DNA from 3 places in the Bacteroides caecimuris genome. Region 3 is predicted to be linked to each of the others. Evidence: riboswitches for the same ligand, from Rfam matches in the RefSeq annotation. Region 3 holds a riboswitch; each other region holds the start of a gene.

Region 1 (10,902 bases), 140 kb from region 3:
ACGCTCGGTTCGATGCATTTCCGTAGTATGTATGGTGTGAATATCACACGTGTCAACCGTTCCGGTATGGATCTGTTTGCCGACCCGCATCTGGTATTGCAAGTGGGCGACCGCGTGATGGTAGTAGGACAAGAAGACGCCGTAGAACGTGTAGCAAGGGCACTGGGAAACCAGTTGAAACGCCTAGACACACCGAACATCATTACTATCTTCGTCGGTATCTTCTTGGGAATCCTGCTCGGTAGCCTACCTATCGCTTTCCCAGGTATGCCTACTCCTTTGAAACTTGGTTTGGCAGGCGGACCGCTGGTAGTAGCTATTCTTATCGGCCGTTTCGGACATAAGTTCCACTTGGTGACTTATACGACAATGAGTGCCAACCTGATGCTTCGCGAAATCGGTATCGTGCTCTTCCTTGCGAGTGTGGGTATAGATGCCGGAGCCAACTTCGTACATACAGTGGTTGAAGGTGACGGTTTGCTTTACGTAGGTTGCGGTTTCCTAATCACAGTTATCCCGTTGCTTATCATCGGTGCGGTTGCGAGATTATATTATAAAGTGAACTACTTCACACTGATGGGATTGATAGCCGGTAGCAACACCGACCCACCCGCATTGGCTTATTCCAACCAGGTAACTTCAAGCGACGCTCCCGCAGTAGGATATTCTACTGTTTATCCATTATCCATGTTCCTCCGTATTCTGACGGGACAGATGATATTATTGGCGATGATGTAAATCGAGCTTAGCATATAAACAGTAAAGCCGGCTATATCCTTCAACAGAATATACCGGCTTTATTTATTTTACTTATACCCGTTTTATACTCTCAACTTCAATCTCTTCACCACAAACTCTTCCACAAACTGCACGGTTTCTTCCACACCCAAAGAAGAGGAATCCACGCACAGATGGTAAGTAGCTGCTGCCCCCCAAGTCTTATAGCTATAATAATTATAGTATTCCGAACGTCTCTTGTCTGCTTTTTCGATAATCTCTTCCGCAGCCTCTTCATTCACCTGATGAATCCGGCAAACCCTTTCAATACGGTCTTCCTTCGAAGCCGAAATAAAGATATTCGCGCAACGGGGATGCTCGCGCAAGATATAATCTGCGCAACGCCCTACAAACACACAGGACTTCTCTGCCGCCAAACGACGGATGACATCACTCTGCACTTTAAACAGAGCATCATTGCTCAAACAATTAGTGCATGGCATAGCTCCTTCACTGATAAAAGGGAAACGCATGCCGAACAATCCGCCAATTATACCTTGCGAAGCTTTCTCATCCGCTTTTTCAAAGAATTCCTTACACAGGCCGCTTTCCTCGGAAGCCAGATTAATCAGTTCCTTATCGTAGAAGTCGATTCCCAAACGAGCTGCCAACTTCTCTCCGATTTCCTTGCCGCCGCTACCCAATTGTCGACCGATGTTAATTACATAATTACCGCTCATAGTACATTTTGTTTTATGGTTTGATAGCAAACATACGATTTTTTTCTAAAACCTACATCATTAGACAAAAGTTATATTTGAAAGTAACAATGAATCTTCTTCCCTTTTGGGGATAATACAGATAATTCCTGGAAGTGACTAGAAATTAGAAACTCATGATCACTTAAAATTCTCCGTAAAGAAAACGCCCGCAGGGAAACTATTCTTATTTTTTATATCAAACTGTAAAGCCGGTGTTTTATTGAAATCCAAAATAGCAATATCATTGGTTTTATAATCCGCATATCCTTTCAGAGTGGCAAAATAAACTTCCCCGCTCACCGGATCAACGCCCAAACTGTTATAATAGATCCCTGCATCCTCCACGAACTCTTTTATATCAGCAACTTCTTCCGTCTTATTCTGAGAAAAAATATGTCGGTATAGTTTAAAGCCGGCATTACTGAAATAAATAATATCATCTTTAGCAGAAAACGCAGGGGCAACTCCCCACCCGGCACCAATACTGACATTCAAAGTATGAGAATCAATAATCTTATAATCAACCGGACTGACTTTTATAATACTCGCAGGCTTTGTACATGAAACCCACAAATTCCCATCATACGCTTTAGCAACACCGGATAAAGCACTTTCAAAAGGAACAGTATGTATAACAGCCCCGTCTTGAATAACAAAAAGTCGCTTATTGCCCATCACAAATGTTTTGTCTCCAACCACAGCCATACGTTTTTTCAAAGCACCTTTCGTCCCCTCAACAAAAGTCAGAACTTCGGTGGAAGTATCCAGCATATAGACTCCATTATTATCACGAATATAAAGAGTCTCTCCGACTACAGCCAAATTGGACGGCCAGGACAAAGTAGTATTATCATAAACCTTTTCTTTCTCCAGACTAGTAGCATTCGCAATAGTCAGCAGCCCTTCACCACCATTTTTGGCTCCATTTTGAGAAAGTATATACATCTTATTATCACTGATAAACAGATCTTGGCAGACATTACCAAGTAAAGTTTGATTTACCCGATAATATGCACTATCTACCGCTATGCCTTTTGAATCCACAAAGGTCAAGGTTCCGGTTTCATTCCCCATATTTCCTTCATTCAAGATAAAGGCGCCTTTGCCAAACCGACCTTCCACCTTGGCTGTCATAGTCGTTTGAAGGTTTTCTCCCTTATCATCCGACACCGCCAGCCCTATAACATATTCTCCAGTCTTAGGCTGCGAAAATTTATATGTTGAAGCGGTTGAAACTTCCTTTCCGTCTACTGTCCATACAAAATTCACCACTCCAGGCAGATTTTCAACCCGAGCATCCAGATACAATGTATCTAACTGAGCAATCACATTACTTTCCGATTCACTCCCTATCCATACAGATGAGTTCAGACTTTCCTCCTCATCACATGCTGTAAAAAACAGCCCCAAGGCAACAATTGCCAATACCAAATGCTTTTTCATTTCAAATTATCAATTATTTCTGAACTTATTTGCGGGTATCGATATCAACTCCTAAAACATGCAAATCCTCAATCCCTGATATCTCAGTGGAGCATTCACCTAACCAACCGCTTTCCTGATTGACACCGGTATATATCTTTATGAAATCAATTCCCGGCAAATGTATCTTCTGACCTTTTGAATTTACCGCCCAATCTATATCAATAGCAGACTCATCCATGGCATTCTTCTCATTATCAGCATACCCATAACGAAATTTATACAAAACAAAATAACTACCTTTTCCACTTTCATCAACAGCATTTTGAGGTAAACAAGTCCCATTAAATATTATCTTATCCTCTTTTATCCATTCCGGGAAATAGCACTGATTATGAAATCTATTTTTTACTTTATAACCCGAATTTCCCTGGTTATCTTCCCACCGGATACAGGGAAAACGCACGATCGTTAATTATCTAATAACCAGCATTTATCTTTTCTTCTCAAAACTTATTTGATGGCAAAACTCTTTTATATCTAATAAATAAAGTCTTCCTACTTTCTTTTCCTCCTATAGACGTGTCACAACTTCCCATTGTCATGTTACCTATTGGTTTCATCCTTTTTTTTATCTTCGTGGTTCTTCAATTGATATATTGATTATTTATATTGTATACCTTCTAGTATTTCATTATCTTCACGCCTAAATAATAAATAGTAATGGATAAGATTGCAAAAGATTTTTTAATAAATGACGAATTGGCGCGTCATATGGCCAGTATGTCTGAAGCTATTGATACAATCGACCCACGTGAAAAGAATAAAGTCACTTATTCGGGCAAATTGATAATGCTTGTCACTTTATCAGGTATTTTTTGTGATTGTCAGAGTTGGAATGATATAGCAGACTTCGCCCGTTATAAGAAAGATTTTCTTAGAAGATTCATACCGGACTTAGAAACTACCCCGTCACATGATACATTACGCCGATTTTTTTGTATCATAAAAACGGAAAAATTAGAGAGTTGTTACAGAGAATGGGCCCGTAATATGAGGGGGGATTCACCATCCATAGAAGATTGTGACTGGTCGAAAGTTCAAATTAATGAGGGAAATGATCTTTATACGAATAGACATATAGCTATTGACGGAAAAACGATCCGTGGTGCCATCAATGCTGATAAACTGGTACAAGAGTCAGCGGATAAAACAACAAAGGAGCAGGCATCAGTAGCCAAACTTCATCTTGTCAGTGCCTTTCTTTCTGATATGAGTCTGTCATTAGGGCAGGAACGGGTCTCAATAAAAGAGAATGAAATAGTAGCAATACCCAAATTACTGGACGACATTGATATACGACAAGGAGATGTAGTTACCATCGATGCACTTGGTACTCAAAAGAAAATTGTTGAAAAAATAGTAGAGAAACAAGCCGATTATCTTTTAGAGGTGAAAGATAATCATCTAAAACTAAGGCAAAATATCGAAAACGATGCGGAGTACTTGCTAATTTCCGGAAGAAAAAATGATTTTATCAAAAAAGCTGAAGAAACCACAGAAGGTCATGGATTTATGGTGACAAGAACCTGTATATCCTGCTCTGAACCCAGTAGATTAGGGTTCTGTTATCGCGATTGGAAGAATCTTAGGACTTATGGAATAATAAAGACCGAAAAAATAAATATAGCCACAGGAGAAATACAAAATGAGAAACATTGTTTCATCTCTTCATTAGTGAACAATCCAAAACTTATTCTTAAATATAAAAGAAAGCATTGGGCGGTAGAAAATGGATTGCATTGGCAATTGGATGTTACATTTAATGAAGATGATGGAAGAAAAATGATGAATTCGGCACAAAACTTTTCCACTTTAACGAAAATGGCATTGACCATTTTGAAGAATTATCAGGATGAAGACAAGAAGACTTCGGTCAATAGGAAAAGGAAGAAGGCAGGATGGAGTGATGAGTACTTAACTAATTTGATAGATACCTTTATTAAAGCCTTTTAAATCGTGCGTTTTCCCTGCCACCGGATATATTTTTCTCTTTCTTCCGAAGTTTCCGGTTCTTTTTCCGGACGATAATAGGTGATTTCATAGTTTCGATAAGTCTTCACATCATTTCCCGCAGCTACAGCCTTGTCATACCATAATTCCAATGCAGCGTCTTCATGAGCACTACCGGCAATCTCATACCATTCGTCCTCATCCGGCACACCATTCTGATTTTTATCATAAGCCACCATGATCACTCCCGGCTCACAACTTCCTCCCTCCGGTGCATCAGGATCCGGATTGGCCGCAGAATAAAAAGCATTGCCAAGTACCCGGAAATCACGTTTTCCGGTAACATTAGTTATTGTATGGTCAAAACCTACTACGACATATCCTCCAAATCCTCCCAACGAAATCATCCCCCTTTCATTATTACCGATAGCAGCTAATACTTTTTCATTCATAACCTCTTGAGTATCTCCCTCTTCATATTCCGGCAATGCATTAGTAAATTGTCCCACAGCCGGAACAAAATCAAAAACCTTAGTGATATAAGCCGTCGCTCCTTCAAGGTCCGGTTCGATATTATCAAAAGTTACTGTGACCGTAAAGAGATAATCATAATGATTCTCACCTTGTGACGCACGCAAAATCAGTTCATATTCTCCTACCTCTTCAAACATATACTCCAAATCCTTTGTCCGGGCAATTTCACTGCCGTCCAGCAGCCATAAATAAGAAATCCCTTCATCCGACTCACTTTCAACCCGTACCTTCAACAGTTGATCAACAACAACCGCAAAGCCACCCTCCGGTTGCGACACATGGATGTCTTCCTTTTTCAGTAGGTAAGCATCTTCTCCATCATTACATCCCGTGAATACAGTTCCTACAAACAAAGAAACCGCAATGACAAATGCCAGTCTTAAAACTTTCCTATCCATTTTATTCATTATTAGTTATTATTAGTTATTGAAATGTTTTCGTTGTAAAAGCAAAATGAGCCGGTATATCCCCCGCCCTGACTTTCCATCTTTTCTTTCCTTCAGGACTGAAACAGTAAAGATACCCGGGTACAACATAACTTTTCGCATCCGTTACAAATATTTCTTTGGTCTCGGGATTTACAGCTATTCCATACGGAATTGTTATTTCAGTTTCAGTCCCATCAGTAATAAAATTGCGGGATACTATTTTATTTTGTTTCACGTCATAGAGAGCGTAAGTAATAGTATTACTTTCCGTCACATAGCTCCATTCTACACTTGTCATATAAATCGAATCTCCACTCAAGCACATTTCACTGGCAGCAACTCCCAAATTTCCTGTCACACGATCTGTCTGAGTATCTATAATAAAAACATCCGATCCCGTTCCATAATAATCTCCTCTCGAACTCACATATATACGTCCGTATCTATCCAACTTCATACGGTGAAGATTTATAGCTACATCAATTGTTTTAATAACTTGAAAGGTCTTCAAGTCAATCACCGATACCGTCCGGTCATAATCCGGGAAACGATAACCGCCGGAATTGGCAACATAAAGTTTCCCGTCCTTTATTACCATTTCTTCCGGTTGATAGCCGACTACCACTTCACGGGTTACAGCCAAACTTGTCGTATCCACCTCAACCACTTTTCCCGGACGCGCATTGGGATCTATTCCGACAGGACCTGCATAAGAACTTACATAAGCCTTTCCGTCATTAAAAGTGATATACCGGCAATTTATCACATTTATTTGCCCCAGATGCTGTGCCGTTTCCACATCCATCACCTCTATAAAATTCGAGCAATTGATTACAGCATACAGCTTATCTCCATAAATCTGCAAATCATTTCCAACATCCCCCAGTTCTTTCACTACGGACGGATTTCGCTCGGCATAAATATTACGATGATACTTACCGGTAGTACTGTCATAAAAATCAAGTGTACACTTATTACTTCCCATATTTCCTTCATTGAGAAGATACATTCCTTTAATGCTGACGCTCCCTAAAGCTCCCTTGCCAACGTCTATTTCGTCAGAAGGTAGAACCGGAAGCTCGTCCCGACAAGCCAGCAAACAACAACCTGTTAATATACCAAGCAAGGCACGCGAAAGAATATTATTCACAATCATATCGTTAAGTTTAAAATGAATTTAAAGTTAGTTCCGGGCATCGGATAAGACCTCACCACCTCATATTGTTGATTAAAAATATTATTTACTTCCAAGGTCAATTTGAAATCATACTTTCTCCAACTGAATTTCTTAGCCAAAGAAAAATCACTTGTATACCAAGGGAGACGATAATTCTCCGGAGTATTGGCCGAAACATCATAGCGCTCTCCCGTATATACAAAGCTATAATTCAATTCCCATGATTTATATCCCGCATTTAATATAGCCGATCCACTATGCCAAGGGATATACGATATTTGCCCCCCATACGTATCTTTATCCGATTTATCAGTAAAATCCTGCGCTTTCTGATACGTATATGATAACCGACTGTCAAATACCCAATCGTTACCAAACTTCCAAAGTCCTTGCAAAACGACATCCACTCCTTTTATTTTAACAAGTCCCATATTAATCATTGTCCAACGAAAGAAATTATTGGTAGGAGTAGCTATTATTTTATTTTCCACCTCATTATAATACGCATCCAATTGCACATTCAGTGCTTGCAGCCAGGTTCCGGAAGATAATTTCTGATAAGTGAATCCTACGTTATACTGATTAGTATACTCAGGTTTCAGCTTTATATTCCCTATAAATGTATAATACAAATCGTTCAAAGTCGGCATACGAAATATCCGTTTGTAAAAAGCACGCAGATTTAAATCAATATTCTTGAAAGGTTTATAAGAAGTGATAACGGTAGGAGTAAATTCCATCTTATTCCCAGCCGAAGTAGTATCTGAAGCTACGTTCTCATTTACAAAAGTTCCCAAGACACTGGCCTGCAACTTAAAGCGCTCAAGATGCAAAGAGGTAGCTGCCGCTACCAACGCCGTATTTCTTCGGGGATAAGGGAAATCAGTCAAATTAGCGTTCAGTTTATTCCATTGGTAGTCTGCTGAAATATTTATATCCCAAAAAGGAAAAAGAGTAACCCTGTTAGCCATTGACAAGTAAACTTCCTGTTGGCGATATGTATTATTTACATACATGGTAGCCTCCTCCTTTTGGGGATCCGCCAGATAATGCAGATAATCATATGCGTATTTGGCATTCAACAACAGACTGTACACATCACCAAAATCTTTTTTGAAAGAAGACTGGAAAAAGAAATTTGTATCCCATTGGCGATCCTCATGTGAGAAACGATTCCGCACAACAGCACCGGGATATCCACGTTCTGAATTATAAAAATAAGCTTTCGTACGCCAATAACCACTTTTTATCTTGCCATATAAGCCGCCCTCAGCACGCAGCGCATTGACATCCCCATTACGGCGTACTGCCGTTGTATCATATCCTCCATCCACCGCATAAGTAAATTTATACTTTCCGGTTGTATACATATATTCAGTACTAAGTGACGTACTCACATTCTCACTCAGTTTCTGTTCCCAAAGCAAAGAGGGATTGACAACTCCGAAAGAACCCGTCTTAAAAGTCGCTTTCACATGATAAGCCCTATTCTCCTGAAAAACAGGTATTCTTGACTGTAGATAAATAGAACCTGCAGAACCAAAATCTTTCGCTGATTGGAAAATGGCACTTTTCTGACCATTATATAAAGTGACAGCTTCCATATTATCCAAAGAGAAACGTCCCAAATCAACCACTCCATTCTGCGCATTACCCAGTTCAATGCCGTCATAAAACACTCCTACATGATTCGTTCCCATACTTCGGATATTAACGGTCTTCAGTCCTCCTATTCCACCATAATCCTTTATTTGTACTCCGGAAAAATAACGTATAGCGTCCGCTACCGAATGCGCCGCCAGTTTCTCCAACTTATCCCCTGATAAAAATTGCACCGGAATTACCTCCTTGTTAATTCTGGCAGTAACCACTACTTCATTAAGATGATGCAAGCTGTCCAGTTTGCTTTGTGCTGACAACAATAAAGTCATACTCAGAAAGCATCCTATCCACAATACCCTAAAATAAATCCGCCCGAACATAATCCTCCTGTTTATTAATTAAAATAATAAACTTTCATAGGGTTACAGCGAGGATGCAATTTTCCATACACTCAAACATATACACGTGCTTCTCCCCGCATAATAGGGACACTCAAAAAGGGGATATTCCTCCTTCCTGAAACTTCACATCACCAATCAAAGATGTATTTTGAATAAAAAACCGCACTCTTCAAACTCTAATCCCGGAAAGTTTCAAGAATTCAACTTTGGCAGGTCTTCTGACTTACTCCATTTTCCTAACGCCCTTCCCATTCCTCCAAAGCGGAACAGTGGATCTGAGTATTGTAGGAAAAACTTTTGGCGGAGCTTACAGCAGCGGGTCTGTTCAGGATTTACACCTGATTCCCTTTTCACCACTCGTTCCGTAGAATCGGAAAAGTGACACCAAAATTTCTGGGGGCAAAGATACACAAATAGATACAAATCGGAAGAAAAATTCAACTAAAATAAAAACAAACTAATAATTAAGTCCTATCTTTGCCGTTCGAAAGGATCCACTATTATTTTTTCTAATTAAACATCTTATAAAAGTGAAATCTCCCGCGCTGACTATCACGTTACTTTGCCTGCTCCTTTGGGCAAGCTGTATTACCCGTAATAAGACATCTCTGGAAGCATTCAACCAAGATGTATATACCCCTGAATACGCTTCGGGATTTAAAATTCTAGGTACCGAGAACACCGCCAGCACACTTATACAGATTACCAACCCGTGGCAAGGCGCCAACGATGTAACAATGTCCTATTTTGTTGCACGCAACGGCGAGCAAGCGCCTGCCGGATTCAATGGTCCCGTTATCCCTGCCGGAGCCAAACAGATTGTATGTATGTCTTCTTCCTACATTGCCATGCTTGACGCATTGGGAGAAATTAGCCGGATCGTCGGAGTTTCGGGTATCGATTATATCGCCAATCCCTACATCCTTGCCCACAAAGATTCAATCAAGGATATGGGTCCTGAAATGAACTACGAACTGTTGATTGGATTAAAACCCGACGTAGTTTTGCTTTATGGCATAGGTGACGCCCAAACCGCTGTAACGGACAAGTTAAAAGAACTTTCCATACCTTATCTATATATGGGAGAATACTTGGAAGAATCACCGCTCGGCAAAGCTGAATGGATGATTGTTCTTTCCGAACTGACAGACAAACGGGAAAAGGGAATAGAAATATTCCGGGAAATCCCCCAACGTTATCATGCACTGAAAGCCCTCACAGATTCCGTCAGCCAGCGCCCTACCGTAATGTTCAACACTCCGTGGAACGATAGTTGGGTAATGCCTTCTACCCAAAGCTACATGGCACAGTTGGTTGCAGACGCAGGTGCAGAGTATATTTATAAAGAAAACAATTCCAACAGTTCAACCCCTATCGGACTGGAAACGGCCTATGGCCTGATACAAAAAGCCGATTACTGGATTAATGTCGGTTCGGCGACTACGCTTGATGAGCTGAAAGCTGTGAACCCCAAATTCGCAGATGCTAAAGCCGTGAACGAAAAGACTGTTTATAATAATAACTTACGGTTGACACCGACAGGCGGAAACGATTATTGGGAATCGGCAGTTGTCCGTCCCGATGTAGTGTTGCGTGATCTGATTCATATTTTCCATCCGGAGCTCGTTTCCGATTCACCTTATTATTATAGACACCTGGAATGAAACAATCCCGCAGACACACCACTCTATTATTCATCGCATTAGGAATAGTTGCCATTTTATTACTATTAGTAGATATGGCAACGGGAGATACTTTCATCCCTATATCAAAGATATGGACAGTACTCACCGGGGGGGAATGTGACGAAACCACCCGCAATATAATTCTCTCCATCCGCTTTACCC
Region 2 (10,902 bases), 370 kb from region 3:
CCCATTGGCTACAACGGATCGTGGATATACGTTGGCTAATGGAACCCAGATTCCCGAAAGAACAGAGTGGCATAATATCGTTGCATCCAACCGTTTGGCGGAGATTGTGGATAAGTATGTGCACAAAGGTGACAAATTGTATCTGGAAGGAAAGATAAGAACACGTTCTTATAGCGACCAGTCGGGTGCTATGCGTTATATCACCGAAATTTATGTGGATAATATGGAAATGCTGTCTCCGAAAGGAGCCAATCCGGGTGCGGGAGTTTCTGCTTCCGGACAACCAGCGATGGGGCAACAGCAACAACCGGTTTCCGGTCAGCCGCAACAAACGCAGCAGGCACAATCCGTGCAAGATAATCCGGCAGATGATTTGCCGTTCTAAGATAATGTGATAGTGTGCCAATAGGTTTTTGCGAGCTTCTTGGCACATTGTCTTTTGTTTAATTAAAATTTAGATTCTTTGGACTCAGATGGTTATTTAAGCCAATTGGCTGACATTTTCAACGGTATTACCGTAAACACTCCTTCTATCTCTGCTATTATTGCCATAGTATTGGCAGGTGTACTTCTGCTTGCTTCCGGCTTTGCTTCGGCTTCCGAAATAGCTTTTTTCTCACTTACTCCTTCCGACCGGAATGATATTGATGAACAGAATCATCCTTCCGACGAAAAAATAAGTGCCTTGTTGGGGGATTCAGAACGCCTTCTGGCAACGATATTGATTACAAACAACTTTGTGAATGTAACCATTATCATTCTCTGCAACTTCTTCTTTATGAATGTATTTGTCTTTCATTCTCCATTGGCAGAGTTCTTGATACTGACCGTCATCCTGACTTTCCTATTGTTGTTGTTCGGTGAAATCATGCCGAAAATCTATTCGGCACAGAAGACGTTGGCTTTTTGCCGTTTTTCGGCACCGGGGATTTACTTTTTGGAAAAACTGTTCCGTCCGGTGGCTACTGTGCTTGTACGTTCAACTACTTTTTTAAATAAGCATTTTGTAAAGAAGAGCCACAATATTTCTGTCGATGAATTGTCGCATGCATTGGAACTGACAGATAAAGCGGAGCTTTCTGAAGAGAATAATATTTTGGAGGGCATTATCCGTTTCGGCGGTGAAACAGTGAAAGAAGTGATGACATCACGTTTGGATATGGTCGATTTGGATATCCGTGCCTCTTTCAAGGAGGTAATGCAATGTATCATTGACAATGCTTATTCGCGTATTCCTATCTATTCCGGTTCGCGGGATAATATCAAGGGGGTATTGTATATTAAAGACCTGTTGCCTCATGTCAGCAAAGGGGATAATTTCCGTTGGCAGTCATTGATCCGTCCGGCTTATTTTGTGCCGGAGACGAAGATGATTGATGACTTGTTGCGTGATTTTCAGGCGAATAAGATCCATATTGCCATTGTTGTGGATGAGTTTGGAGGAACTTCCGGACTGGTGACAATGGAGGATATTATCGAAGAGATTGTGGGGGAGATTCACGATGAATATGATGATGAAGAACGTACATACGTTGTCTTGAATGACCATACCTGGATATTTGAAGCGAAGACGCAGTTGACGGATTTCTATAAGATTACGAAAGTAGACGAAGACGAGTTTGAAAAGGTGGTAGGAGATGCGGATACATTGGCGGGTATGTTGCTCGAAATTAAAGGAGAATTCCCGGCATTGCATGAGAAAGTAACTTATCACCATTATGAGTTTGAAGTGCTCGAAATGGATAGTCGTCGTATCCTGAAGGTGAAGTTTACAATTCTGCCGAAGGACACGGAAGACTCGGAAGAGAAAGAATAATCTTGAAATCATAATTTTGAAAGCATAATCAAGCAAACGTAAGATGGCGTTATTTCTGCAGCATAAGATGGATGATATACAGTGGGCTGTTTGGAAGATGGAAGAGCCTTTGGAGGTTCTGTTGGCTCTTTTGCCGGATGTGCGCAGAGCTTTCTGTGAACAGGAATTGCATCGTTTTGTTTCCGAACGTCGTAAGATGGAATGGTTGTCTGTTCGTGTTTTGTTGTATTCCATGTTGCAGGAGGATAAGGAAATCGGTTATTCCCTCGAAGGAAAACCGTATCTGACGGATCATTCTTTTTTCATCAGTATTTCTCATACGAAAGGTTATGTAGCTGTGATGCTTGCTTCTTTCACTCCGGCGGGCATTGATATTGAGCAATATGCTCAACGCGTTCACAAGGTATCTGATCGGTATATCCGTTCTGACGAACAAACGGAACCTTATCAGGACGATATGACTTGGGGACTGTTATTGCATTGGTCAGCAAAGGAGGCTGTTTTTAAACGGATGGAAAACGCGGACGCTGACCTTCGTAAACTTCGTTTGACGCATTTTATTCCTCAAGAGCAAGGAACCTTTCAGGTTCAAGAGTTGGCGACGGAGCAGCAGGAACTTTACTCTGTCGGTTATCGTATTTGTCCGGACTTTGTGTTGACATGGACATTGAACTGACGCGGACATTGAGTTGAATAGGGGGAGAGATAGAGTACCTCTACCTGTTTTTGGTTCAGTTGTCATTCTTGGGGATTTGATTCAGGGCGATCACATCTCTAACAAAATAGATTCATTCTGGTGCAGAAGAGACTGTCTAAAAAGTCGGTTCTATCCTCATTCTCCTCCTTCCCGAAGAAGGGGAGTTATAGTTACTAACGACTTTTCAGACAGCCTCTTTAAAATGATGAGGTCGATTGATGTTAAGCTCAATCTCAATTAATTAAACAGTTGGTTGTTTAGTCTTCGATAAGTGTAATACCGTCAAGGCAGAAATAAGAAGGGGTGTTCATACTAGAAACTAATACTCCTTCATTTTCATATTCTGAATTATCTGTGGAACTTAGTTCGAATTGAATGTAGGCAGCATCTTCAATGTAACTCCAGTCAAACCACTCCCAAGTATTCACGATTTTAGTTTTTCCATCTCTGAAGTCGGCAAGATAAAAATCTACTCTACCTATTTCTGTCCCGTTTGTTCGGTAACCTACTGCTGTAATTTTAAACCAGTCTCCATTGCTGAATCGTTTTACTCTTGAAGGGCTATTGCCATCATTACCGTCTTTGATAGCTAGGTAGGCATAAGTTGTATTTGTAATCCATGCACCCTTAAATTCATATTTGTCAGGATGGAGGTTGGTGATTTGGGCTGGAGTGAAGCTGCTGGAGTGGGAAGTAAAATAAACTTTTCCATTCTTTCCTTTTGCGGTAATAGCACTGATATTGGTGTACCCGGGAGTAGTGACGTCTGTCTTGTTAGTATAAGTAAATCCACCTCCAAATCCCCATTCTGCGTAGTAATGAGCAAACTCAACTAAATTATTCGGGTCTTTAAAGTTCCATTTGTAATAATAGTCAGCAGGGTTCTCTTTCACTCCTTCTTCAGCCTTTAATTCGGATTCACTTTGAGGTAATTGATTTTCGAAGTTAATTACCACTTCATTCTTTACATCATCGTCATCATCGCTACACCCACAAAATACAAATACTGATAACAGTAATAATAAAGATAATTTCTTCATGTTCTTTTCTGATTTTAGTTATTAATTAATTATTTCTTAAAATGTAAGTTTTCAATGGTGGTGACTTCGGTTGATATTTCGCCCATTTGTCCTGCATCCTGATTGACTGCGGTCATAATCTTTACGAAGTCGATTTGATCCAAGTCCACCGGACTGCCATTACTATCCACAGCCCAATCTATCTTGAAATTGCTTCCTTCCTTGTTGTTAGGATGGTTGTCTGCATATCCCCACGGATAGCAGTATCCTACCCATAATCCGTTCTCTAAAACGGCATTATCTTTTAGACGTGTTCCTTGGAATGTGATTTCATCACTTTCTATCCAAAGTGGATAATATGATTCCTGGTTATGGAAGCTGTTGCGGAAGATATATCCTTCGTTGCCTTGATTGTCTTTCCATAATACGTTTTGGTTAGCGGAGGTAGGGCGGTGATAGGTTATTTCATATCTGCGTGTTTCAGTGTCTTGCCCATATTCGCTTCCTTTCAATTCATACCACTCGTCGTCAGGCATTCCATTGCCATTTACATCTTTGGATACAAATACGATGCCCGGTTCTGCACTTCCGCCCAATGCTCCTGTTCCGGTTTTGGAGTTGTAGTAAGCATTGCCTTTTATCTTGAAGTCATACTCTCCTGTTACATTCGGAATGGGTTGTGGAAATCCTAAAACAATGTAACCGCCGAATCCTCCCAATGTAAGGAGTGATTTCTGTTGGATTCTGCGGGTTGCTTCTTCCAGTATATCATCATAAGTAAAGCCCTCCTTATATGCTGAAGTGGTGGTGTTGATAAACTGTCCGGGGGCAGGGCGATATTCCCATACTTTATTGGCGAAAGCCAGAGGATTCTCCTTATCATCATCGTTGCCATCAACATCGCTTAGTGAGGCTTTGTTGCTGAATGCAATTGTATTCGGGTTAAGCCCGATGTTGTTCAGACGGAACAGGAGTTGTCCTTGTTGGTTGAAACAAAGCAAGTCGCCATAGGTGGTGTAATCACGGGCTTCGGTGATATATACATTGTTGCTGTAAGGATTGATGTTGATGCCGTATGGCGTCTTAATTACTGTTCCGTCAGTTATGAAATTCTCACGGATTGTCTCTGCTGTTTTCAGATTGAACATCTTGATAGAAGAGTTCTGTGTGATGTAATTGTAATTGTATAGATAGGCAATCTCTCCATCGATGGCAAAGTTTTGTACTTTCTCGTTAGATTGAGTAACTTTGTTTGTCCGGCAGTCTATCTTGACGAAGTTATAATTGCCGGCTTCTACATCTTCGCCACGGGTGGCAACATAAACGGTTTCGTCCGGACCTGCTACTATTTTACCGGGATTCGGACCTACTGTTAGTTTGCTAATTTCTTTAAATGTGGCAATATCGACAACAGATACCGTGTTGTCTACCCCCAGTCCTGATGAATAGTCCAACCCACCGGAATTGGAAATATACAACTTTTCGTTTTGTACACAAATACCGTCGGGGTTGCGTCCCACTGATGTGATAGCTTCTATGGATAGGGAGGTTGTGTCTATACGTGCAACGGTTCCATCGTATGAACATACGTATGCCTTTTCTTTGTGAAAAGCGATGTAGCGTGGTTGACGGGAACTTCCGTTTTCTGCCAACATCTGAATCTGTTTCAATGAGCTTCCCGTACGAAAGTCTATCACTTCTACCGTACTGGAGATATTGACTATCACATATATCTTGTTTCCGTAGATAGCCATGTCGTTGGCTGTATCTCCTAGTCCCCGGCGGTTGACTGCTTTGAAATAGTCACGAATCATTTGCCGGTTGCCGAAAGAAAAACGTGCCAGCGAGCTATTGTTCTGATTGAACAGTCCTTCGCATAATACATATAATTCGGCAGTACCCGTTTCTGTCGGATCGCCTATAATGCCTGATGTGAAGGGCTTGTCCTCCATATCATCACATGCCGCAAATAAGATTATCAATGACAGCCAGCACGAGAATATATATATTAGTTTCCTTTTCACGTCAATATCTTACTTTGTAATAGTTAATATCTTATTTTTATTGTCGCCCTTACGGATCGTCCGGGCATTGGGAAATATTTCACAATCTCGTAATTCTTATCCAGCAGGTTCAATACTTCCACGCTGAAAGAGGTCGTGATTTTTCTGATTAGAAAGTCACGGTTTGCCGAAATGCTATGGTCGCTATAACTATCCAATCGGTTTTCGGCAATGTTTTGTCCTAAAGCATAGCGTTTTCCGGAAAAAAGGAATGAATAAGACAGATTGATCCACGGTGTTTCGACACCTGCCTGTCCCGAAGCAGATACGCGGGGAGTGTAGGCTATTTGATGTTTGTATGTCGATTCATACGTGTTCGGATCGGGCGAGGTGACATCTAACGCTCGTTGGTATGTGTAGTTACCCGAGAGGTTGATGCGTATTTTATCCCAAGGTTGGAGGGACAGGCTTCCTGTGGCATCAATGCCTTTGATATCAACTTCACCCAGATTCTTCATACTCCATACGGCAAGGTTCTTGGTAGGGTAGGCGATGATTTTATCTGTCACCTTGTTATAATAAGCGTCAATGGTTGCTGACAGATAGGGTAGGAACGGGCATACATTTTTATTGTATGTCAGTCCGATGTTGTATTGTTTTGCCTTTTCCGGCTTTAGCTGGGTGTTGCCTACTTCTTCGTAATATAAGTCGTTGAAACTTGCCAGACGGAAAATGTCTTTATAGAAGAAGCGGACACGGAATTCTTCATGCCGGAAAGGTTTGAAAGCGGCACTTACATAAGGGGTTAGCTTACGGTGATTGCCGGCACTACCGCCTTTTTTCACATCTTCATTGATAACGGTTGCCAATGCGGATGCGGAGATTGTTAACCAGTCATTTACGTATTTTCCGGCGAATGCTGTTAGCCATGAGTAACGCGTGGGGTGTACAAAGTTGGCGAGATCGGCGTTCATGGTGTTGATGCTTCCGTCTGTGGAAAGTGAGAAAGAGAGGTTGCTCAACAGTCTGTATAATACAGAAGCGGAAAGATAATATTCCTGCTGGTAATAGCTGTTTTCCGTTTTCTTAAAAGAGTTCTTGGTATCGGGGTCCAGATAACGTTGATAGCTCCAATTCCACTTGGCAGAGGTTTGGAACACCCATTGCTGGCTGAATTCTTTCTTGTATTGACTTTGTATGAATGTATTTTTATCCCACAAGTGTTGTGTGGAATGGTCGTTATAGAAGGTTGTAGCTTTGGGTAGTCCCCGGGAGGACTGAAAGTAGTAGCCTTTCAATCGCCATTGTTCTTTATCGGAGAAGTTGCCGTAAAGTCCGGCTTCGGCACGGAATGTCTGTACGTCTGTATTCTTTCGTTTTTCACGTGAGGACAGGTCTTCTGCCGCATTTCCATAATGTAATGTGTACGGATAATGTCCGTCGGAGGACATCCATTCGCCATTGGCTGACATGCTCCATGTTTTATTGAATTGTTGTTCCAGTAGCAGGGAGGGATTGATTAATCCCCAGGAGCCGGTTTTGAAAGCTCCGGCTATGTTGGTCTTTTTGCCTTTGGTGAATAGCGGCGTGAGTGTCTGTATATTCAATATGCCTGCTGACGCGAAGAAGCGGGCAGGTTGGAAGATGTTATCGCTTTGTCCGTTGTTTAGAGAAAGGCGGTCTACGTTGTCGAGCGAGAAACGCCCGATATCTATTTGTCCGGTTTGGCAGTCGGTTAGGGTGATTCCGTCATAGCCGATGGCGGTATGTTGGGCTCCCAGGCTTCGTATGGATACTGTTTTCAGTCCGCCGATACCTCCGTAATCTTTTACGGTCACTCCGGCAAAGTGTTTCACCGCGTCGGAAACTTGCAGGGCGTGCAGGTTTTTCAGGGCATCTTTGGAGAAGACTTGCAGGGGAGCGGTTGAGCGTATTTCGCGGGTCTGGTAGATATCTGATACTGTTATTTCGGGAATAGAATATGTATGTGTCGTATCTACCTTTTGCTGTTGTGCAAAAAGTGATATAGATAAGAGTTGGCAGCTAAATACTGCAAAGATCACTTTATTAAATGTTCTTTTTTTCATTTATTTCTTTTTCAGTCTGTTGTTGGTTAAAAGTGTCCGGGCGAAATCCCTTCGACCGGACACGCATAAATAAACTTGGCAGAGTTTATCCGTTTTAACACACTTTCTCTGAATCAGAGTGATGAATGAAATGATAGACGACTTGTCCGGTTCATTAGACTCAACGCTTTTTCCTCGAAAGCAGTGAAACTTATTTGCATGGCAGGTCTTCTGACTTGTTCCTGTTACAAACGCCTTCCCGGATTGGTTTCCAGTGGCAATGAGTGAATTGCTTGTAACTTGGTATGGAACTTACAGCAGCGGGACTGTTCAGGACTTGCACCTGATTCCCTTTTAATTGCTTCCCCCGCATGGGAGTCGCAAACCAATGCGCGGCAAAGATAGGGAGTTTATTTGTTTTTTCCAAAGGGATGTTCTTTTTCTTTCGTCTTGATACGAAAGAGAAAGAACCAAAAAGAAAGGATCAAGGCTGCTTATTGTTCGCTTTTTATTAACAGGTATTCTTCAACGGCTTGTGTGGTGGCGTCTTTTAGGAGTACAGTCTTTTCCTTGTTGAGAAGGTAGAGGGTGGGGATTGCCTTCAAGTCATATAGTTGTTGCTCTTTGATGGCGAATTTCTTGTCGTATCCGTTGATCCATTCTTGGGGGAATTCATTTAGGTGTTTTCTCCATTCGTCCAGCTCTTCGTCGGGATAGATGGAGAGGACTGTAAGTCTCTTTTGCTCCAGAAGTTGATTGATGATAGGGGCATTTCTCAGGGCGTCTATCGTTTCTGTACAGGCATGACAGCCGGGGTTGTTAATGAATAGGAGGATGTACTCTGCTTGCAGTTGGTAGAGGGAACCTTGTGCGCCGGAGGCTAATGTGTAGTTGAAGTTCAGGGCTTTGGTGCCGATACGGTTTTTCTGGGCTAATTCCCGGCGGGCTTTGGGACGTACTTTCTCTATTTCTTCTAACAGAGGGGAATCCAACATGGCGTCTAATACGGGAATGTAGAATTCTTCGTTACGCATGGGGGAGTTAGGGTCATATAGATATTTATCTGCCAGGTCGGTGATGTAGGTGAATACTTTTTTGTCTACGTTTGTTCGCTCGATTGTTTTCCGCATGGCTTCTTGTGCGGTTTCCAAAGGGACGTGGTTTAGTATGTCGCAATAGTCTGCCCAGGCTTGTTCGGTCACTTCGGGGTGGTGGATGTAATTGGTGTCGGCGAAATTGACGTTATCCCAATAGTGTTTTACTAGAAAATCTGCTCGTTGTTCGGGAGCTGTCATCATTGCGGGGATGGCAGGCAGGGTGATGGATTTAATAGTGTCCTGTATGGTTTCGTTTGTACTTTGGCTGGAGGCATTCCCGTTTTTGCATGAGCACAACAAGAGGAAGCATAAAACGGGAATAATATTTATGTTCATTTTCATAATTTGTTTTTTTACTTTGAAAGCAAAGGTAATTTCCTTTTTCCTTTATACAAAATAATCCTTTCTTTTTCTACCTTTCTTTAGGAAAAAACGCTCGCTATTTGTTATCTTTGTTAGCGAGATATAATAGAAATGTTTGACTATAGAAACTACAAATAATGATAAAAATTGACTTAAAACGGCATCGGAAGGAAATAATAGGATCGGTTGTGGTACTGTTAATTCTGCTTGGCAGTATGTCTGTGTTTAAATATACTTCATTCAATTCCGGTTTTGAGATTGTAGACGATCTGGGAGGGAATATATTTCCTTCGGCGATTCTGTCTGTTGCCACCACCGATGCACAAGTGATTGTTCCGTCGGATTCAACGTGTTTGGGGAATCCGAAGTCGTGTATTGCCGTTCGGCTGAAATCGAAGACAGCTTATAGTCGTGTGCGGATTGAAGTAGCCGAAACGCCTTTTTTCTCCCGCTCGGTGTCGGAATTTGTATTAAACAAGCCTAGGACGGAATATACGATTTATCCTGATATTATCTGGAATTACGAGGCACTGAAAAATGAGGTGCAGGCAGAGCCGGTAAGCGTAGCTATCACAGTGGAGATGAACGGAAAAGATTTGGGACAACGGGTACGTACTTTTTCAGTGCGTAGTATCAATGAGTGTCTGTTGGGATATGTGGCTAACGGGACTAAATTTCATGATACCGGTATTTTCTTTGCGGCTTATGTCAATGAAGAGAATCCGATGATCGATCAGTTGCTTCGCGAGGCATTGGATACTCGGATTGTTAATCGTTTTCTCGGTTATCAGAGTAAGGCTAAAGGGGCAGTAGACAAGCAGGTATATGCCCTTTGGAATATATTGCAGAAACGTAAATTCCGTTATAGTTCTGTTTCCAATACCAGCCTTTCGAGCAATGTTGTTTTCTCGCAGCGCGTCCGTACGTTTGATGATGCACTGGAATCTTCACAGGTTAATTGTGTGGATGGGAGTGTGTTGTTTGCGTCGTTGCTTCGCGCCATTAATATTGATCCTATCCTGGTACGTACACCGGGGCACATGTTTGTAGGATACTATACGGATAATTCGCACACGGATAAAAACTTCCTGGAGACAACAATGATTGGTGATGTCGATCTGGATGATTTTTTCCCGGATGAACAATTGGACTCTACAATGGTAGGCAAATCGCAGAATGAGATGTCGTTACTGACTTTCGAGAAATCGAAACAATATGCTAATAAGAAGTATAAGGAGAACGAAGAAGGAATCCATTCCGGAAAGTTGAATTATATGTTTTTGGAGATTTCTAAAGAAGTGAGGAGGAAAATACAGCCGATAGGTAAATGATATTCGTTTTTAATTCGTATTTTTGCCCAAGTAATCATTTTAATATAAAAGGATGCAAGGCAAGAAATTTATCTCTCCCGGAGCATGGTTTTCTATGAACTATCCATCAGACTGGAATGAGTTTGAAGATGGCGAAGGCTCTTTTCTTTTCTATAATCCCGATGTATGGACGGGAAATTTTCGTATATCCGCATTTAAAGGAAAAGCCGGTTATGGTAAAGACGTCATCCGGCAGGAACTGAAAGAGAACGATTCGGCTTCGTTGGTGAAAGTCGGCACATGGGAATGTGCGTATAGCAAGGAAATGTTTCAGGAAGAGGGAACTTATTATACTTCCCATTTGTGGATTACAGGAGCTGACGATATTGCTTTCGAATGTTCCTTCACCGTACCTAAAGGTGGAGTTGTGAAGGAGGCGGAAGATGTAATCGCTACTTTGGAGGTACGCAAAGAAGGACAGAAGTATCCTGCTGAATTGATCCCGGTCCGTCTTTCTGAAATCTATTTGAT
Region 3 (10,902 bases):
AAATCGTAAAATAGTAAATATCCGAGATGCCAAAGAGAAGACGAAGTAAAGCTTTCTGGAAAAATTTCAAGTTCAAGTATAAACTGACGATCGTTAATGAAAATACACTTGAAGAAATTGTCGGACTTCGTGTATCCAAGCTCAATGGACTATCCGTTTTACTTTGCGTGCTGGCAGTGCTTTTCCTGATTGCTTCCTGCATCATTGCTTTCACCCCGTTGCGCAATTATCTTCCGGGATATATGAACAGTGAGGTCCGTACACAGATTGTAGACAATGCGCTGCGTGTAGACTCTTTGCAACAAGTGCTCAACAAGCAGAACCTCTACATCATGAACATTCAGGACATCTTCAGCGGGAAAGTGCCTATCGACAGCGTACAAACGCTTGATTCACTGACTGCTGCCCGTGAAGACACGCTGATGGAACGAACCAAGCGGGAAGAAGAATTCCGCCGCCAATATGAGGAGAGCGAGAAATACAATCTAACCTCCATCACTTCCCAACCGGACGTGACCGGATTGATATTATACCGTCCCACTCGAGGCATGGTATCCAACCACTTCAATACCGAAAAGAAACATTACGGCACTGATATTGCCGCCAATCCCAACGAAAGCGTACTGGTAACCATGGACGGAACCGTCATCCTCAGCACGTACACCGCTGAAACCGGTTATCTGATTGGCGTGCAACACAACCAGGATTTTATTTCGATCTACAAACATTGCGGTTCTCTCCTGAAAAAGGAAGGTGAACGAGTGAAAGGAGGCGAAGCCATCGCCTTGGTAGGAAATAGCGGAACACTTAGTACAGGGCCACACCTGCACTTCGAACTTTGGTATAAAGGCCACCCGGTAAATCCGGAAAAATACATCGTATTTTAAAGTGATGACAGATAAAGTGATGATATAAAATGAATATAGAGACTAACAAAAAAAAGAAACAAATAGCTATTCTAGGCTCCACAGGTTCCATCGGAACGCAGGCTTTGCAAGTCATCGAAGAGCATCCCGACCTGTACGAAGCATACGCACTGACAGCCAATAACCGTGTGGAACTACTGATTGCGCAAGCACGAAAGTTCCTGCCGGAAGTAGTAGTGATAGCCAACGAAGAAAAGTATTCCGAACTGAAAGAAGCATTGAGCGACCTGCCTATCAAGGTGTATGCAGGAACCGACGCTATCTGTCAGATTGTGGAAGCGGGTCCTATCGATATGGTATTGACAGCCATGGTCGGTTATGCCGGACTGAAGCCGACAATCAACGCGATCCGCGCCAAGAAAGCGATTGCGCTAGCAAATAAAGAAACATTGGTAGTAGCAGGTGAACTGATTAACCAGCTGGCACAACAATATCGCACCCCGATTCTGCCGGTAGATTCTGAACACTCTGCCGTTTTTCAGTGTTTAGCAGGAGAAGTGGGCAATCCGATTGAGAAAGTGATATTGACTGCCTCCGGAGGTCCGTTCCGCACTTACACTTTAGAACAGTTAAAGTCCGTGACTAAGACACAGGCCTTGAAACATCCCAATTGGGAGATGGGAGCGAAAATCACGATTGATTCTGCTTCCATGATGAATAAAGGTTTTGAAGTGATCGAAGCCAAATGGCTGTTCGGTGTTCAACCCAGTCAGATTGAGGTGGTTGTGCATCCGCAATCAGTTATTCACTCGATGGTGCAGTTTGAAGACGGAGCTGTAAAAGCACAGTTGGGCATGCCTGATATGCGTCTGCCCATCCAGTATGCATTCTCTTATCCCGACCGTATTAGTTCTTCTTTCGACAGGCTCGATTTTTCCAAATGCACGAACCTGACGTTCGAACAACCCGATACGAAACGGTTCCGCAATCTGGCACTCGCTTACGAAGCGATGCATCGCGGAGGGAACATGCCTTGCATCGTCAATGCCGCTAATGAAGTAGTAGTAGCCTCTTTCCTGAAAGATGGCATCAGCTTCCTCGGTATGAGCGACGTGATAGAGAAAACAATGGAACGGGCTATGTTTATAGCCACCCCCACATACGACGACTATGTAGCCACCGATGCGGAAGCACGGAGAATCGCTTCCGAACTGGTGAGTCGGCAAAGTCTCTGAGCAATGATTAGTAATTTGTAAATAGTAAAATAGTAAATAATAAACATGGAAACATTTTTGATTCGTGCCCTGCAATTGATTATGAGCTTATCTTTGCTCGTTATCATTCACGAAGGCGGGCATTTTCTTTTTGCCCGTTTGTTTAAGGTGCGTGTAGAGAAATTCTGCTTATTTTTTGATCCCTGGTTCACCTTGTTTAAATTCAAGCCTAAGAAAAGCGACACAGAATATGCAGTAGGCTGGCTGCCGTTAGGCGGTTATGTCAAGATATCCGGTATGATTGACGAGTCGATGGATACCGAGCAGATGAAACAACCCGAACAACCGTGGGAGTTCCGTTCCAAACCGGCATGGCAACGTCTGCTAATCATGGTGGGTGGCGTACTGTTCAACTTCCTGTTGGCCCTGTTCATCTACTCGATGATTCTTTTTGCGTGGGGCGACCAATATATAAAGGTGCAGGAAGCTCCTCTCGGCATGGATTTCAACGAAACGGCCAAATCTGTAGGTTTTCAGGACGGTGATATCCTTCTTTCTGCCGACGGTGTTCCTTTCGAACGTTATGACGGTGATATGTTGAGCCAGATTGCCGACGCTCGCGAAGTAAGCGTTATCCGCAACGGTGCAAAAGCTTCCGTTTATATCCCCGAAGACTTGATGCAACGCCTTCTGGCAGACAGCATCCGTTTTGCCTCCTACCGTTTCCCATACGTGATAGACAGTGTGATGGTGAATTCTCCTGCCGCACAAGCAGGCATCCAACCGGGTGACAGCATTATCGCCCTGAACGGAACACCGATTTCTTTCTCCGACTTCAAAGAAGCGATGGCAGAACGTAAGAAAAACGCAGAAACCTTGCTCAAAGACAGCATAGATCCGCGCCTGATTACACTGACCTATGTACGTAGCGGCGTAACCGACACATTGAATATGCGTGTAGACTCCGCCTACCTGATGGGTGTAACCGCCTGTCTCGTCACAGACCGCCTGCTCCCTATGGTGAAAAAAGAATATACTTTCTTTGAATCCTTCCCGGCAGGTATCTCCCTCGGCATAAAGACACTGAAAGGATATGTAGGAAACATGAAACACCTTTTCTCGAAAGAAGGAGCCAAACAGCTAGGTGGCTTCGGAACGATCGGCAGCATCTTCCCCGCTACATGGGATTGGCACCAGTTCTGGTATATGACAGCCTTCCTTTCTATCATTCTGGCTTTCATGAATATCCTCCCTATCCCCGCATTGGATGGCGGCCACGTGCTCTTCCTCTTCTACGAGATGATAGCTCGCCGCAAACCGAGCGACAAATTTATGGAATACGCTCAAATGACCGGTATGATTCTACTCTTCGGTCTGTTGATATGGGCTAACTTCAACGATATTCTAAGGTTCTTCTTTTAGGATTTCGAAGCATAGATAGATTCAAGAGGCTGTCTAAAAAGTCGTTAGTAACTCCAACTCCCCTCCTTCAGGAAGGAGAATGAGGATAGAACCGATTTTTTAGACAGCCTCCATTTATTCTCTGTACCTATCCGAATGATTGACAGACACAAACACAGAAGCAAGCCCATCCGACTACAAAAAGAACCGGTTACTTCAACTTCAAAATCCGCTGATTGCTGCTTCCCCTGAACTCCAAATATGGAGAGAAAAGAGCCTGTTCGAAGCGTCCGTCCACCAATACATCAATATAATCAAGAGCGGCACTTAAACGAGGCTGCGCCTTAATTTCTTCGTATGTGTATCCGGTGTAGCACCACACATTCATCCCTGTTTCCTCTTTCACCCGTTTCAGTAAAAGCCGGAACGCTTCCGGATGAAAAAACGGATCACCACCGGAAAAAGTAACGCCGTCCAGCAAAGGATTCGCTTTGATTTCACGGATGATGGACTGTATTTTCTCCTCCGTCAGTTCTTCTCCTGCGTCCGGGTTCCAACTCTCCGGGTTGTGGCAACCGTGACAATGATGGGAGCAGCCGGCAAGATAAATAGAAAACCTGATACCTTCACCGTCAACGATCGTTTCGGGATAAGTTCCTAGTAAATTCACTTCTACAAATGCTTTACACGGTCCTTCTCTTCTGCTCGCTTAGCAGAGTTCCAAGAACTTAAATCGCCCGTCAGATAACCGGTGATACGCCGCATACGGAGAATACTTTCACTCTGGCATACAGGGCATTTATCGAAGATAACTCCCTTGTAACCACAGTTATGACAAGTGTCTACCGGGTGATTGATAGAGCCGTATCCAATACCTTCGTCGTGCATCACTTTCACAATCTTGGCAATGGCACGCACATTCTTCTGCGCTTCACCGTCCAGCTCCACATACGTGATGTGTCCGCCGCGTGTAACAGCATGGAACGGAGCTTCACGCTTGATTTTCTCAACGATGCTGATCGGTTCTTTCACGTCTACGTGAAAAGAGTTGACGTAATAGTCGCGATCTGTCACTCCGGGGATTTTTCCATATTTCCGGCGGTCCATTTTCGTGAAACGTCCCGAAAGTCCTTCGGCAGGAGTAGCCAGAACGGAGTAGTTCAGATTATATTTCTCTTTATATTCGTCTGCCACTTTATTCATTTCCATCACCGCTTCATACAGCGTGTCCCATGCTTTTTGGTTGTGTCCGTGACCTTGTCCGTAGAGAGCCACCATTGCGTTATGCCCGCCAATAAATCCGATCCCCAGTGTACCGCTGCGCAAGGCGTCTCCTACCTGTTCGTTCGGATTCAGTCCGCCACCGCCTTTCCACACATTATTTCCCATCATGAACGGGAACTGACGTGCCAGAGCCGTACGCTGATACTGATAACGTTCGTAAAGCTGATCGGCTACGAGCGCAGACATTTGGTGTACAGATTCGATGAAAATTTCTTTTGCTTTTTGTTCGATGGCATCTTTGTTGCGTTCATCTTCTACCAGATTTTCCGCTTTGATACGGGCTTCGATAGCCAGTCTTGGCATATTCAGTGTAGTGAACGAAAGATTGCCACGTCCTAAAGAAGATTTTTCTCCCGCCACATTTTCAAAAACACGGGTACGGCAACCCATCGTTGCCAATTCGTAAATGTAACGCTGCGGATCGTCGGCTTTCCATTTCTCGTTCTTGTTGAAAGGTGTGTCGAGGAACATGAAGTTCGGGAACAACGCTTTCGCAGTAGTCTGGCAAGCCTTCAATAACAAGTCGAAGTTGGGAGCCTCGTAACTGTCGGTCATTGCCTCTTCGATGTTCTCCGCTTTCATTGCCTTCTCAAAGTCTTTCTCCGAGTAAGAAACACCGTCTTTCACCTTGAATATCTGGATGGGGAATACAGGCACTTCTCCTCTTGTGCCGAGTCCTTCAATGGTAGCTTTCAGCAGTTCTTCGATCACCATACGGCCTTCGGCAGAAGTGTCCGTTCCGTAGTTAATGGAACTGAATACCACTTGGTTACCGCCACGGGAATGCATTGTGTTCAGGTTGTGGATGAATCCTTCCATTGCCTGATGCGTATCTTTACGGGTCTGCTGGTAGGCTTTTTCGACAATGCGTGCAAGGTGTTCCTTATCTATAATGATCTGTAAAGCGACCAAAGCGATGCGCAATGTTTCGCGTTCGGCCTCGGTGGACTTGATAGACGGAAGGTATTCTTTAATCAACGTGCGGATGGATTTTTCATCGGCCTGATTTCCGTTCTCCATAGCCACATAGAAGTTGATGAACGATGCCAGATGCTTACGGAAAGATTTCGCCACTCCTTTTGCCATGAAGAAGTCGAAAGCCGGAATCGCCTGTCCGCCATGCTGCTCATTTTGGTTGGTCTGAAAGATGATGGTAGCCAGCGTAGCATAGCTTTGGATGCTTTGCGGGGTGCGGATGCTACCGTTCTTTGTGCGGAAACCGCGTTCAAAGAGGTCATCCATATCATATTGGATACAGGTTGTCGTCTTTGTCGGATAATAATCCAGGTCGTGGATGTGAATGTCTCCCAACTGGTGCGCTTCGGCAAAACGTTTCGGCAACAAGTATTTATAGGTATAATCTTTAGTTACTTCGGAAGCAAACGTCATCATCTGCCCGGCAGGCGTGTGACTGCTCATGTTGGCGTTGCTCAAATTGACATCATTTTTGTCGATAGCCACAATGCCGTCCATCACCTGTTTCATCTGGGTTTTCTTATCACGCTCCGTATTCCGCCATTCGCGATAGATGATGTATTTCTTCGCCACCTCCGGCCGCACTTTCATCAACGACTTTTCTACCAAGTCCTGAATCTCTTCTACGGTGATCGTGGGGGTAGCAAACTGACTGATAACATTCATGGTGATGTCAGCAATCAACTGCTGCTCATCCTGAATACCACATGCACTGAATGCTTTACTAATTGCATTCTTAATCTTACTGATAGAGAAATCTTCTCTCTTACCATCGCGTTTGATGATACAAATTTCCGCGTAGTTCATAACTTTAACTCCCGAAAGCATTAATAAATTGAAAATAGAAAATCTCTTCGGCAGGTCTTCTGACTTATCCCTCCCCCGCAACACCTTCCCACACCGGCATCGATGCAGTGGCCTATTGTGCGGATTCTTAGAGAATTACAGCAGCGGGTACTGTCGCCGATTTGCACAGCGTTCCCTCATTGACTAAACCTCTTTTTAGCTCCGAAAACGGATGCAAAGATAGGGGAATATATAATAGCTTGGTTAGCTTTTAACATTAAATTTTGGGAAACTTTTCTTTCTCGCTGATACAGAAAGTTTTCCAAAACGGAAAACTTTTTTTCTGATTTTAACGTGGATAATATTCCAATTCCGTTTATTCTTTTTCCGAAAAGCAGACAATTCACAGACCGTCTATCCCCTATTGTAGCTACAAAAATGGGAATTTATTTTCTTTTGTTCTATACAAAATCAAAGAAATATTTCTGCTTTTTAGAAATTATCATCAAATTTCTCTTTTCCGCAATGTTTCCGAAAAAGGAGTAGAATTAAATTGTATGACACCCGGGTGTCAAGTGCCATGAAACCCGAGTGTCGTATAACTGATTATTGCAGTATTTTGTTTCCGACCTTACTGCTAGCAATAACTTCAATCGCTATTAGACAGAAGTATCTAACTCATAACCTGCCAAAAGGAACTAATAATCTCCTGCAATCCGACGCAAAACACATACATACCTACATACGGCCGCCACCCAAAACCTGATACAACGTAATCACACCCTGAATTTCAGTAAAACGGTTTGCCACTTGTGACAGTTGCGCGTTGAGCAACATTATATGATTACATTAATTATATGACTACACCGACTTTATCTTTTGTACTTATGTTCTTCTGTCTAAAAATCAGAATTACTCTTTTCCAGCCCTGGACTTTTCTCCCTCGCTCACTTTGATTTCCTCTTCAATCTGCCAATCATGCGTAGGGGCACTCTGTATGGGACGGAGACGTTCCTGCAACCATTAGAAAGCGATGAATAAGGTTGGCACGATGAAAAGCAGTGCCAGCGTACCGATAGTCATACCGCCAACTACTCCCGTACCCAACGAACGGTTACCGTTAGCTCCTACTCCACTAGACATCATCAGCGGGAACAGACCGAAAATCATCGTCAAAGCCGTCATCAGAATCGGGCGCAGACGGGCTTTGGCTGCGCTGACAGCAGAAGCAATCAGTCCCATACCGGCCTTACGGCGTTCGGCAGCATATTCCGTCAGCAAGATAGCCGTTTTTGCCTGCAGACCGATCAACATAATCAGACCCGTTTGCAGGTAAATATTATTCTCCAGTCCGAATATCCGGGCAAAAAGGAAGCTACCCATCAATCCGCAAGGCACACTCAAAAGAACGGCGAACGGAATAATGAAGCTTTCGTAGAGCGCACTTAGAGCCTGTTTAAATTTTCCTGAGATTATGTTAGATAGGCTTTACCAACCTGTTTTTATTCGTCCCATAGTCTCCGTCATGCTGCTCCTCACAACAACAGAAAATATACTCGAAAGCAACTCTCAAAACTGTGTCGGGCAAAACTCGGAGCGGGCTCTTAATAATCCACTTTTCATTCATTAATAAAAAAGTTCTCTTTCATTAATTGTAAACTTCTTATTATCAGCATGTAAACTTATTTTTCATTAACTGTAATCTATAAACGCAAGCTTCGTTTATAAAAACAAAGGCTTTGATTATAAAAACAAAGCTTGCAATTATATAATCAAAGCTTGCGTTTATAGTTTGCATCAAATGAAACAGGGCAGACGCATTATATTTTGTCTATCAATTAGTCAACTATTATCCATATTTCATTTTTATTATTTATCTTATTATTAATCTATTAATATTTTGTGTATTAATTATTTATTTGTATTTTTGTTGTATTGAATTTAAACAAAAATAAACCCTAAAATGAGCTTAATTAGTCTTTGTAAACAACTTGAAGATCCTCGTATTGACCGAAAAAAAGAACACTCTTTGGAAGTCATCGTTTATATAGCCTTGTGTGCTGTAATCTGTGGAAGTGAAAGTTGGAATGAAATAGAACGGTTCGGTATTTGTAAGTTTGACTTCTTTAAACGTCGTTTTCCTGATTTAGTAAAGATCCCCAGTCATGATACTTTCAATCGTTTTTTCAGTTTACTCAAACCCGGTTATTTTGAATTGGTCTTTCGTGATTGGGTATCTGAGCTTTGTGGTAAGTATGAAGGGGTTGTTGCTATAGTGGAGAGCACTCCGAAAGAGTGCTTCTAAAAGAAAAGATAAGGTGGAATCTTCCCGATTTCCATCTTTCTTTTTTCTTCTTATCAATAAAAACAATAAATGTTTTCCGAACCGGATATAAATGTGGAAACTTTACAAGCCGTATTATAGAACCAGTCATTTTGCTATAAAATCAATAGAATTTATCAATTATGGACTACAATTTTAAACTTTTATTCCTACATTTGCAGCCAAATGATAACTTATTAATAAAAATACAGATACCATGGCTAAAATAACGAAAGAAGCCGCTTTGCTCTACCACTCACAGGGCAAACCCGGTAAGATTGAGGTAGTTCCTACCAAACCGTACAGTACACAAACAGATTTAGCACTCGCATATTCTCCCGGCGTAGCAGAACCATGCCTCGAAATAGAGAAAAATCCACAGGACGCATATAAATACACTGCGAAAGGTAACCTTGTTGCCGTTATCTCTAACGGTACAGCCGTACTCGGACTGGGCGATATAGGCGCATTGAGCGGCAAACCGGTAATGGAAGGCAAAGGGCTGCTCTTCAAAATCTATGCGGGTATTGACGTCTTCGATATCGAAGTGGACGAAAAAGACCCTGAAAAATTCATCGCAGCGGTGAAAGCTATCGCTCCTACTTTCGGTGGTATCAATCTGGAAGATATCAAAGCACCGGAATGTTTCGAAATCGAACGCCGTCTGAAAGAAGAACTGGATATCCCGGTGATGCACGACGACCAGCACGGAACGGCTATCATCTCCAGTGCCGGACTGGTAAACGCCCTGCAAGTGGCCGGAAAGAAAATCGAGGATGTGAAAATCGTTGTGAACGGTGCCGGTGCATCCGCAGTATCTTGTACTAAATTGTATGTTTCACTGGGTGCACGTCTCGAAAATATCGTCATGCTGGACAGCAAAGGCGTAATCAGCAAAACACGTACCGACCTGAACGAACAGAAAAGATACTTCGCCACCGACCGCACAGATGTCCACACACTGGAAGAAGCAATCAAAGGCGCAGATGTATTCCTCGGCCTGTCGAAAGGAAATGTGCTGAGCCAGGATATGGTGCGCAGCATGGCTCCGATGCCTATCGTATTTGCACTGGCCAACCCTACGCCGGAAATCTCTTACGAAGACGCCATGTCAGCCCGCCCCGATGTATTGATGGCAACCGGACGTTCCGACTATCCGAACCAGATTAATAATGTAATCGGTTTCCCGTACATCTTCCGTGGCGCATTGGACACGCATGCCAAAGCAATCAACGAGGATATGAAGATTGCCGCTGTACACGCCATCGCCAATCTGGCAAAACAGCCTGTACCTGATGTCGTAAATGAAGCCTATCATGTAAACAACCTCTCTTTCGGCCCGGAATATTTCATCCCGAAACCGGTAGACCCGCGTCTCATCACAGAAGTTTCCTGTGCCGTAGCCAAAGCCGCTATGGAAAGCGGAGTGGCTCGCACGGAAATCAAAGACTGGGACGCTTACTGCGTACATCTGCGTGAATTGATGGGCTACGAATCCAAACTGACCCGCCAACTGTATGATACTGCCCGCCGCTCACCGCAACGTGTCGTATTTGCCGAAGGTATCCACCCGAATATGCTGAAAGCTGCCGTTGAAGCCAAAGCCGAAGGGATCTGCCATCCTATCTTATTAGGAAACGACGAAGCTATCGGAAAACTGGCAGAAGAAATGGATCTTAGCCTGGAAGGTATCGAAATCGTCAATCTCCGCCATCCGGACGAATCGGACCGCCGCGAACGCTACGCCCGCATCCTTGCAGAAAAACGTGCACGCGAAGGATTTACCTACGAAGAAGCCAACGACAAGATGTTCGAACGCAACTACTTCGGCATGATGATGGTGGAAACAGGAGATGCAGACGCATTCATCACCGGACTTTATACAAGATATAGCAATACGATCAAAGTGGCAAAAGAAGTGATCGGCATCCAACCGGGCTTCAAACACTTCGGCACCATGCATATCCTGAATTCCAAGAAAGGTACTTACTTCCTGGCAGACACATTGATCAACCGCCACCCCGATACGGAAACACTGATTGATATCGCCAAA

What was found. Region 3 has a riboswitch for cobalamin ahead of A4V03_RS13420 (anaerobic ribonucleoside triphosphate reductase). Riboswitches for the same ligand answer to the same signal wherever they lie in the genome.
Region 1: it holds a riboswitch for cobalamin, as region 3 does, so the genes downstream of both, A4V03_RS14015 (TonB-dependent receptor plug domain-containing protein) here and A4V03_RS13420 (anaerobic ribonucleoside triphosphate reductase) in region 3, are expected to answer to the same signal.
Region 2: it holds a riboswitch for cobalamin, as region 3 does, so the genes downstream of both, A4V03_RS11760 (TonB-dependent receptor plug domain-containing protein) here and A4V03_RS13420 (anaerobic ribonucleoside triphosphate reductase) in region 3, are expected to answer to the same signal.

Annotation. Positions count from the first base shown of each region.
Region 1 covers NZ_CP015401.2:3,216,836-3,227,737, forward strand. The annotation lists gene A4V03_RS13980 (putative transporter) at 1-738, shown strand, start outside; gene A4V03_RS13985 (cytidylate kinase-like family protein) at 822-1,457, opposite strand; gene A4V03_RS13990 (DUF5074 domain-containing protein) at 1,617-2,921, opposite strand; partial or broken gene A4V03_RS13995 (hypothetical protein) at 2,947-3,351, opposite strand; gene A4V03_RS14000 (ISAs1 family transposase) at 3,624-4,916, shown strand; partial or broken gene A4V03_RS14005 (PKD-like domain-containing protein) at 4,931-5,845, opposite strand; gene A4V03_RS14010 (YncE family protein) at 5,871-7,031, opposite strand; gene A4V03_RS14015 (TonB-dependent receptor plug domain-containing protein) at 7,028-9,034, opposite strand; cobalamin riboswitch at 9,247-9,459, opposite strand; gene A4V03_RS14020 (ABC transporter substrate-binding protein) at 9,586-10,719, shown strand; gene A4V03_RS14025 (FecCD family ABC transporter permease) at 10,716-10,902, shown strand, end outside.
Region 2 covers NZ_CP015401.2:2,707,268-2,718,169, reverse strand. The annotation lists gene A4V03_RS11785 (single-stranded DNA-binding protein) at 1-385, shown strand, start outside; gene A4V03_RS11780 (gliding motility-associated protein GldE) at 464-1,816, shown strand; gene A4V03_RS11775 (4'-phosphopantetheinyl transferase superfamily protein) at 1,860-2,492, shown strand; gene A4V03_RS11770 (DUF4465 domain-containing protein) at 2,771-3,553, opposite strand; gene A4V03_RS11765 (YncE family protein) at 3,583-5,556, opposite strand; gene A4V03_RS11760 (TonB-dependent receptor plug domain-containing protein) at 5,580-7,622, opposite strand; cobalamin riboswitch at 7,806-8,007, opposite strand; gene A4V03_RS11755 (DUF5106 domain-containing protein) at 8,096-9,040, opposite strand; gene A4V03_RS11750 (hypothetical protein) at 9,199-10,392, shown strand; gene A4V03_RS11745 (DUF3805 domain-containing protein) at 10,445-10,902, shown strand, end outside.
Region 3 covers NZ_CP015401.2:3,073,096-3,083,997, forward strand. The annotation lists gene A4V03_RS13400 (M23 family metallopeptidase) at 27-887, shown strand; gene A4V03_RS13405 (1-deoxy-D-xylulose-5-phosphate reductoisomerase) at 917-2,101, shown strand; gene rseP (RIP metalloprotease RseP) at 2,147-3,502, shown strand; gene nrdG (anaerobic ribonucleoside-triphosphate reductase activating protein) at 3,693-4,151, opposite strand; gene A4V03_RS13420 (anaerobic ribonucleoside triphosphate reductase) at 4,154-6,547, opposite strand; cobalamin riboswitch at 6,580-6,768, opposite strand; partial or broken gene A4V03_RS13430 (efflux RND transporter permease subunit) at 7,439-7,975, opposite strand; gene A4V03_RS13435 (transposase family protein) at 8,490-8,831, shown strand; gene A4V03_RS13440 (NADP-dependent malic enzyme) at 9,067-10,902, shown strand, end outside.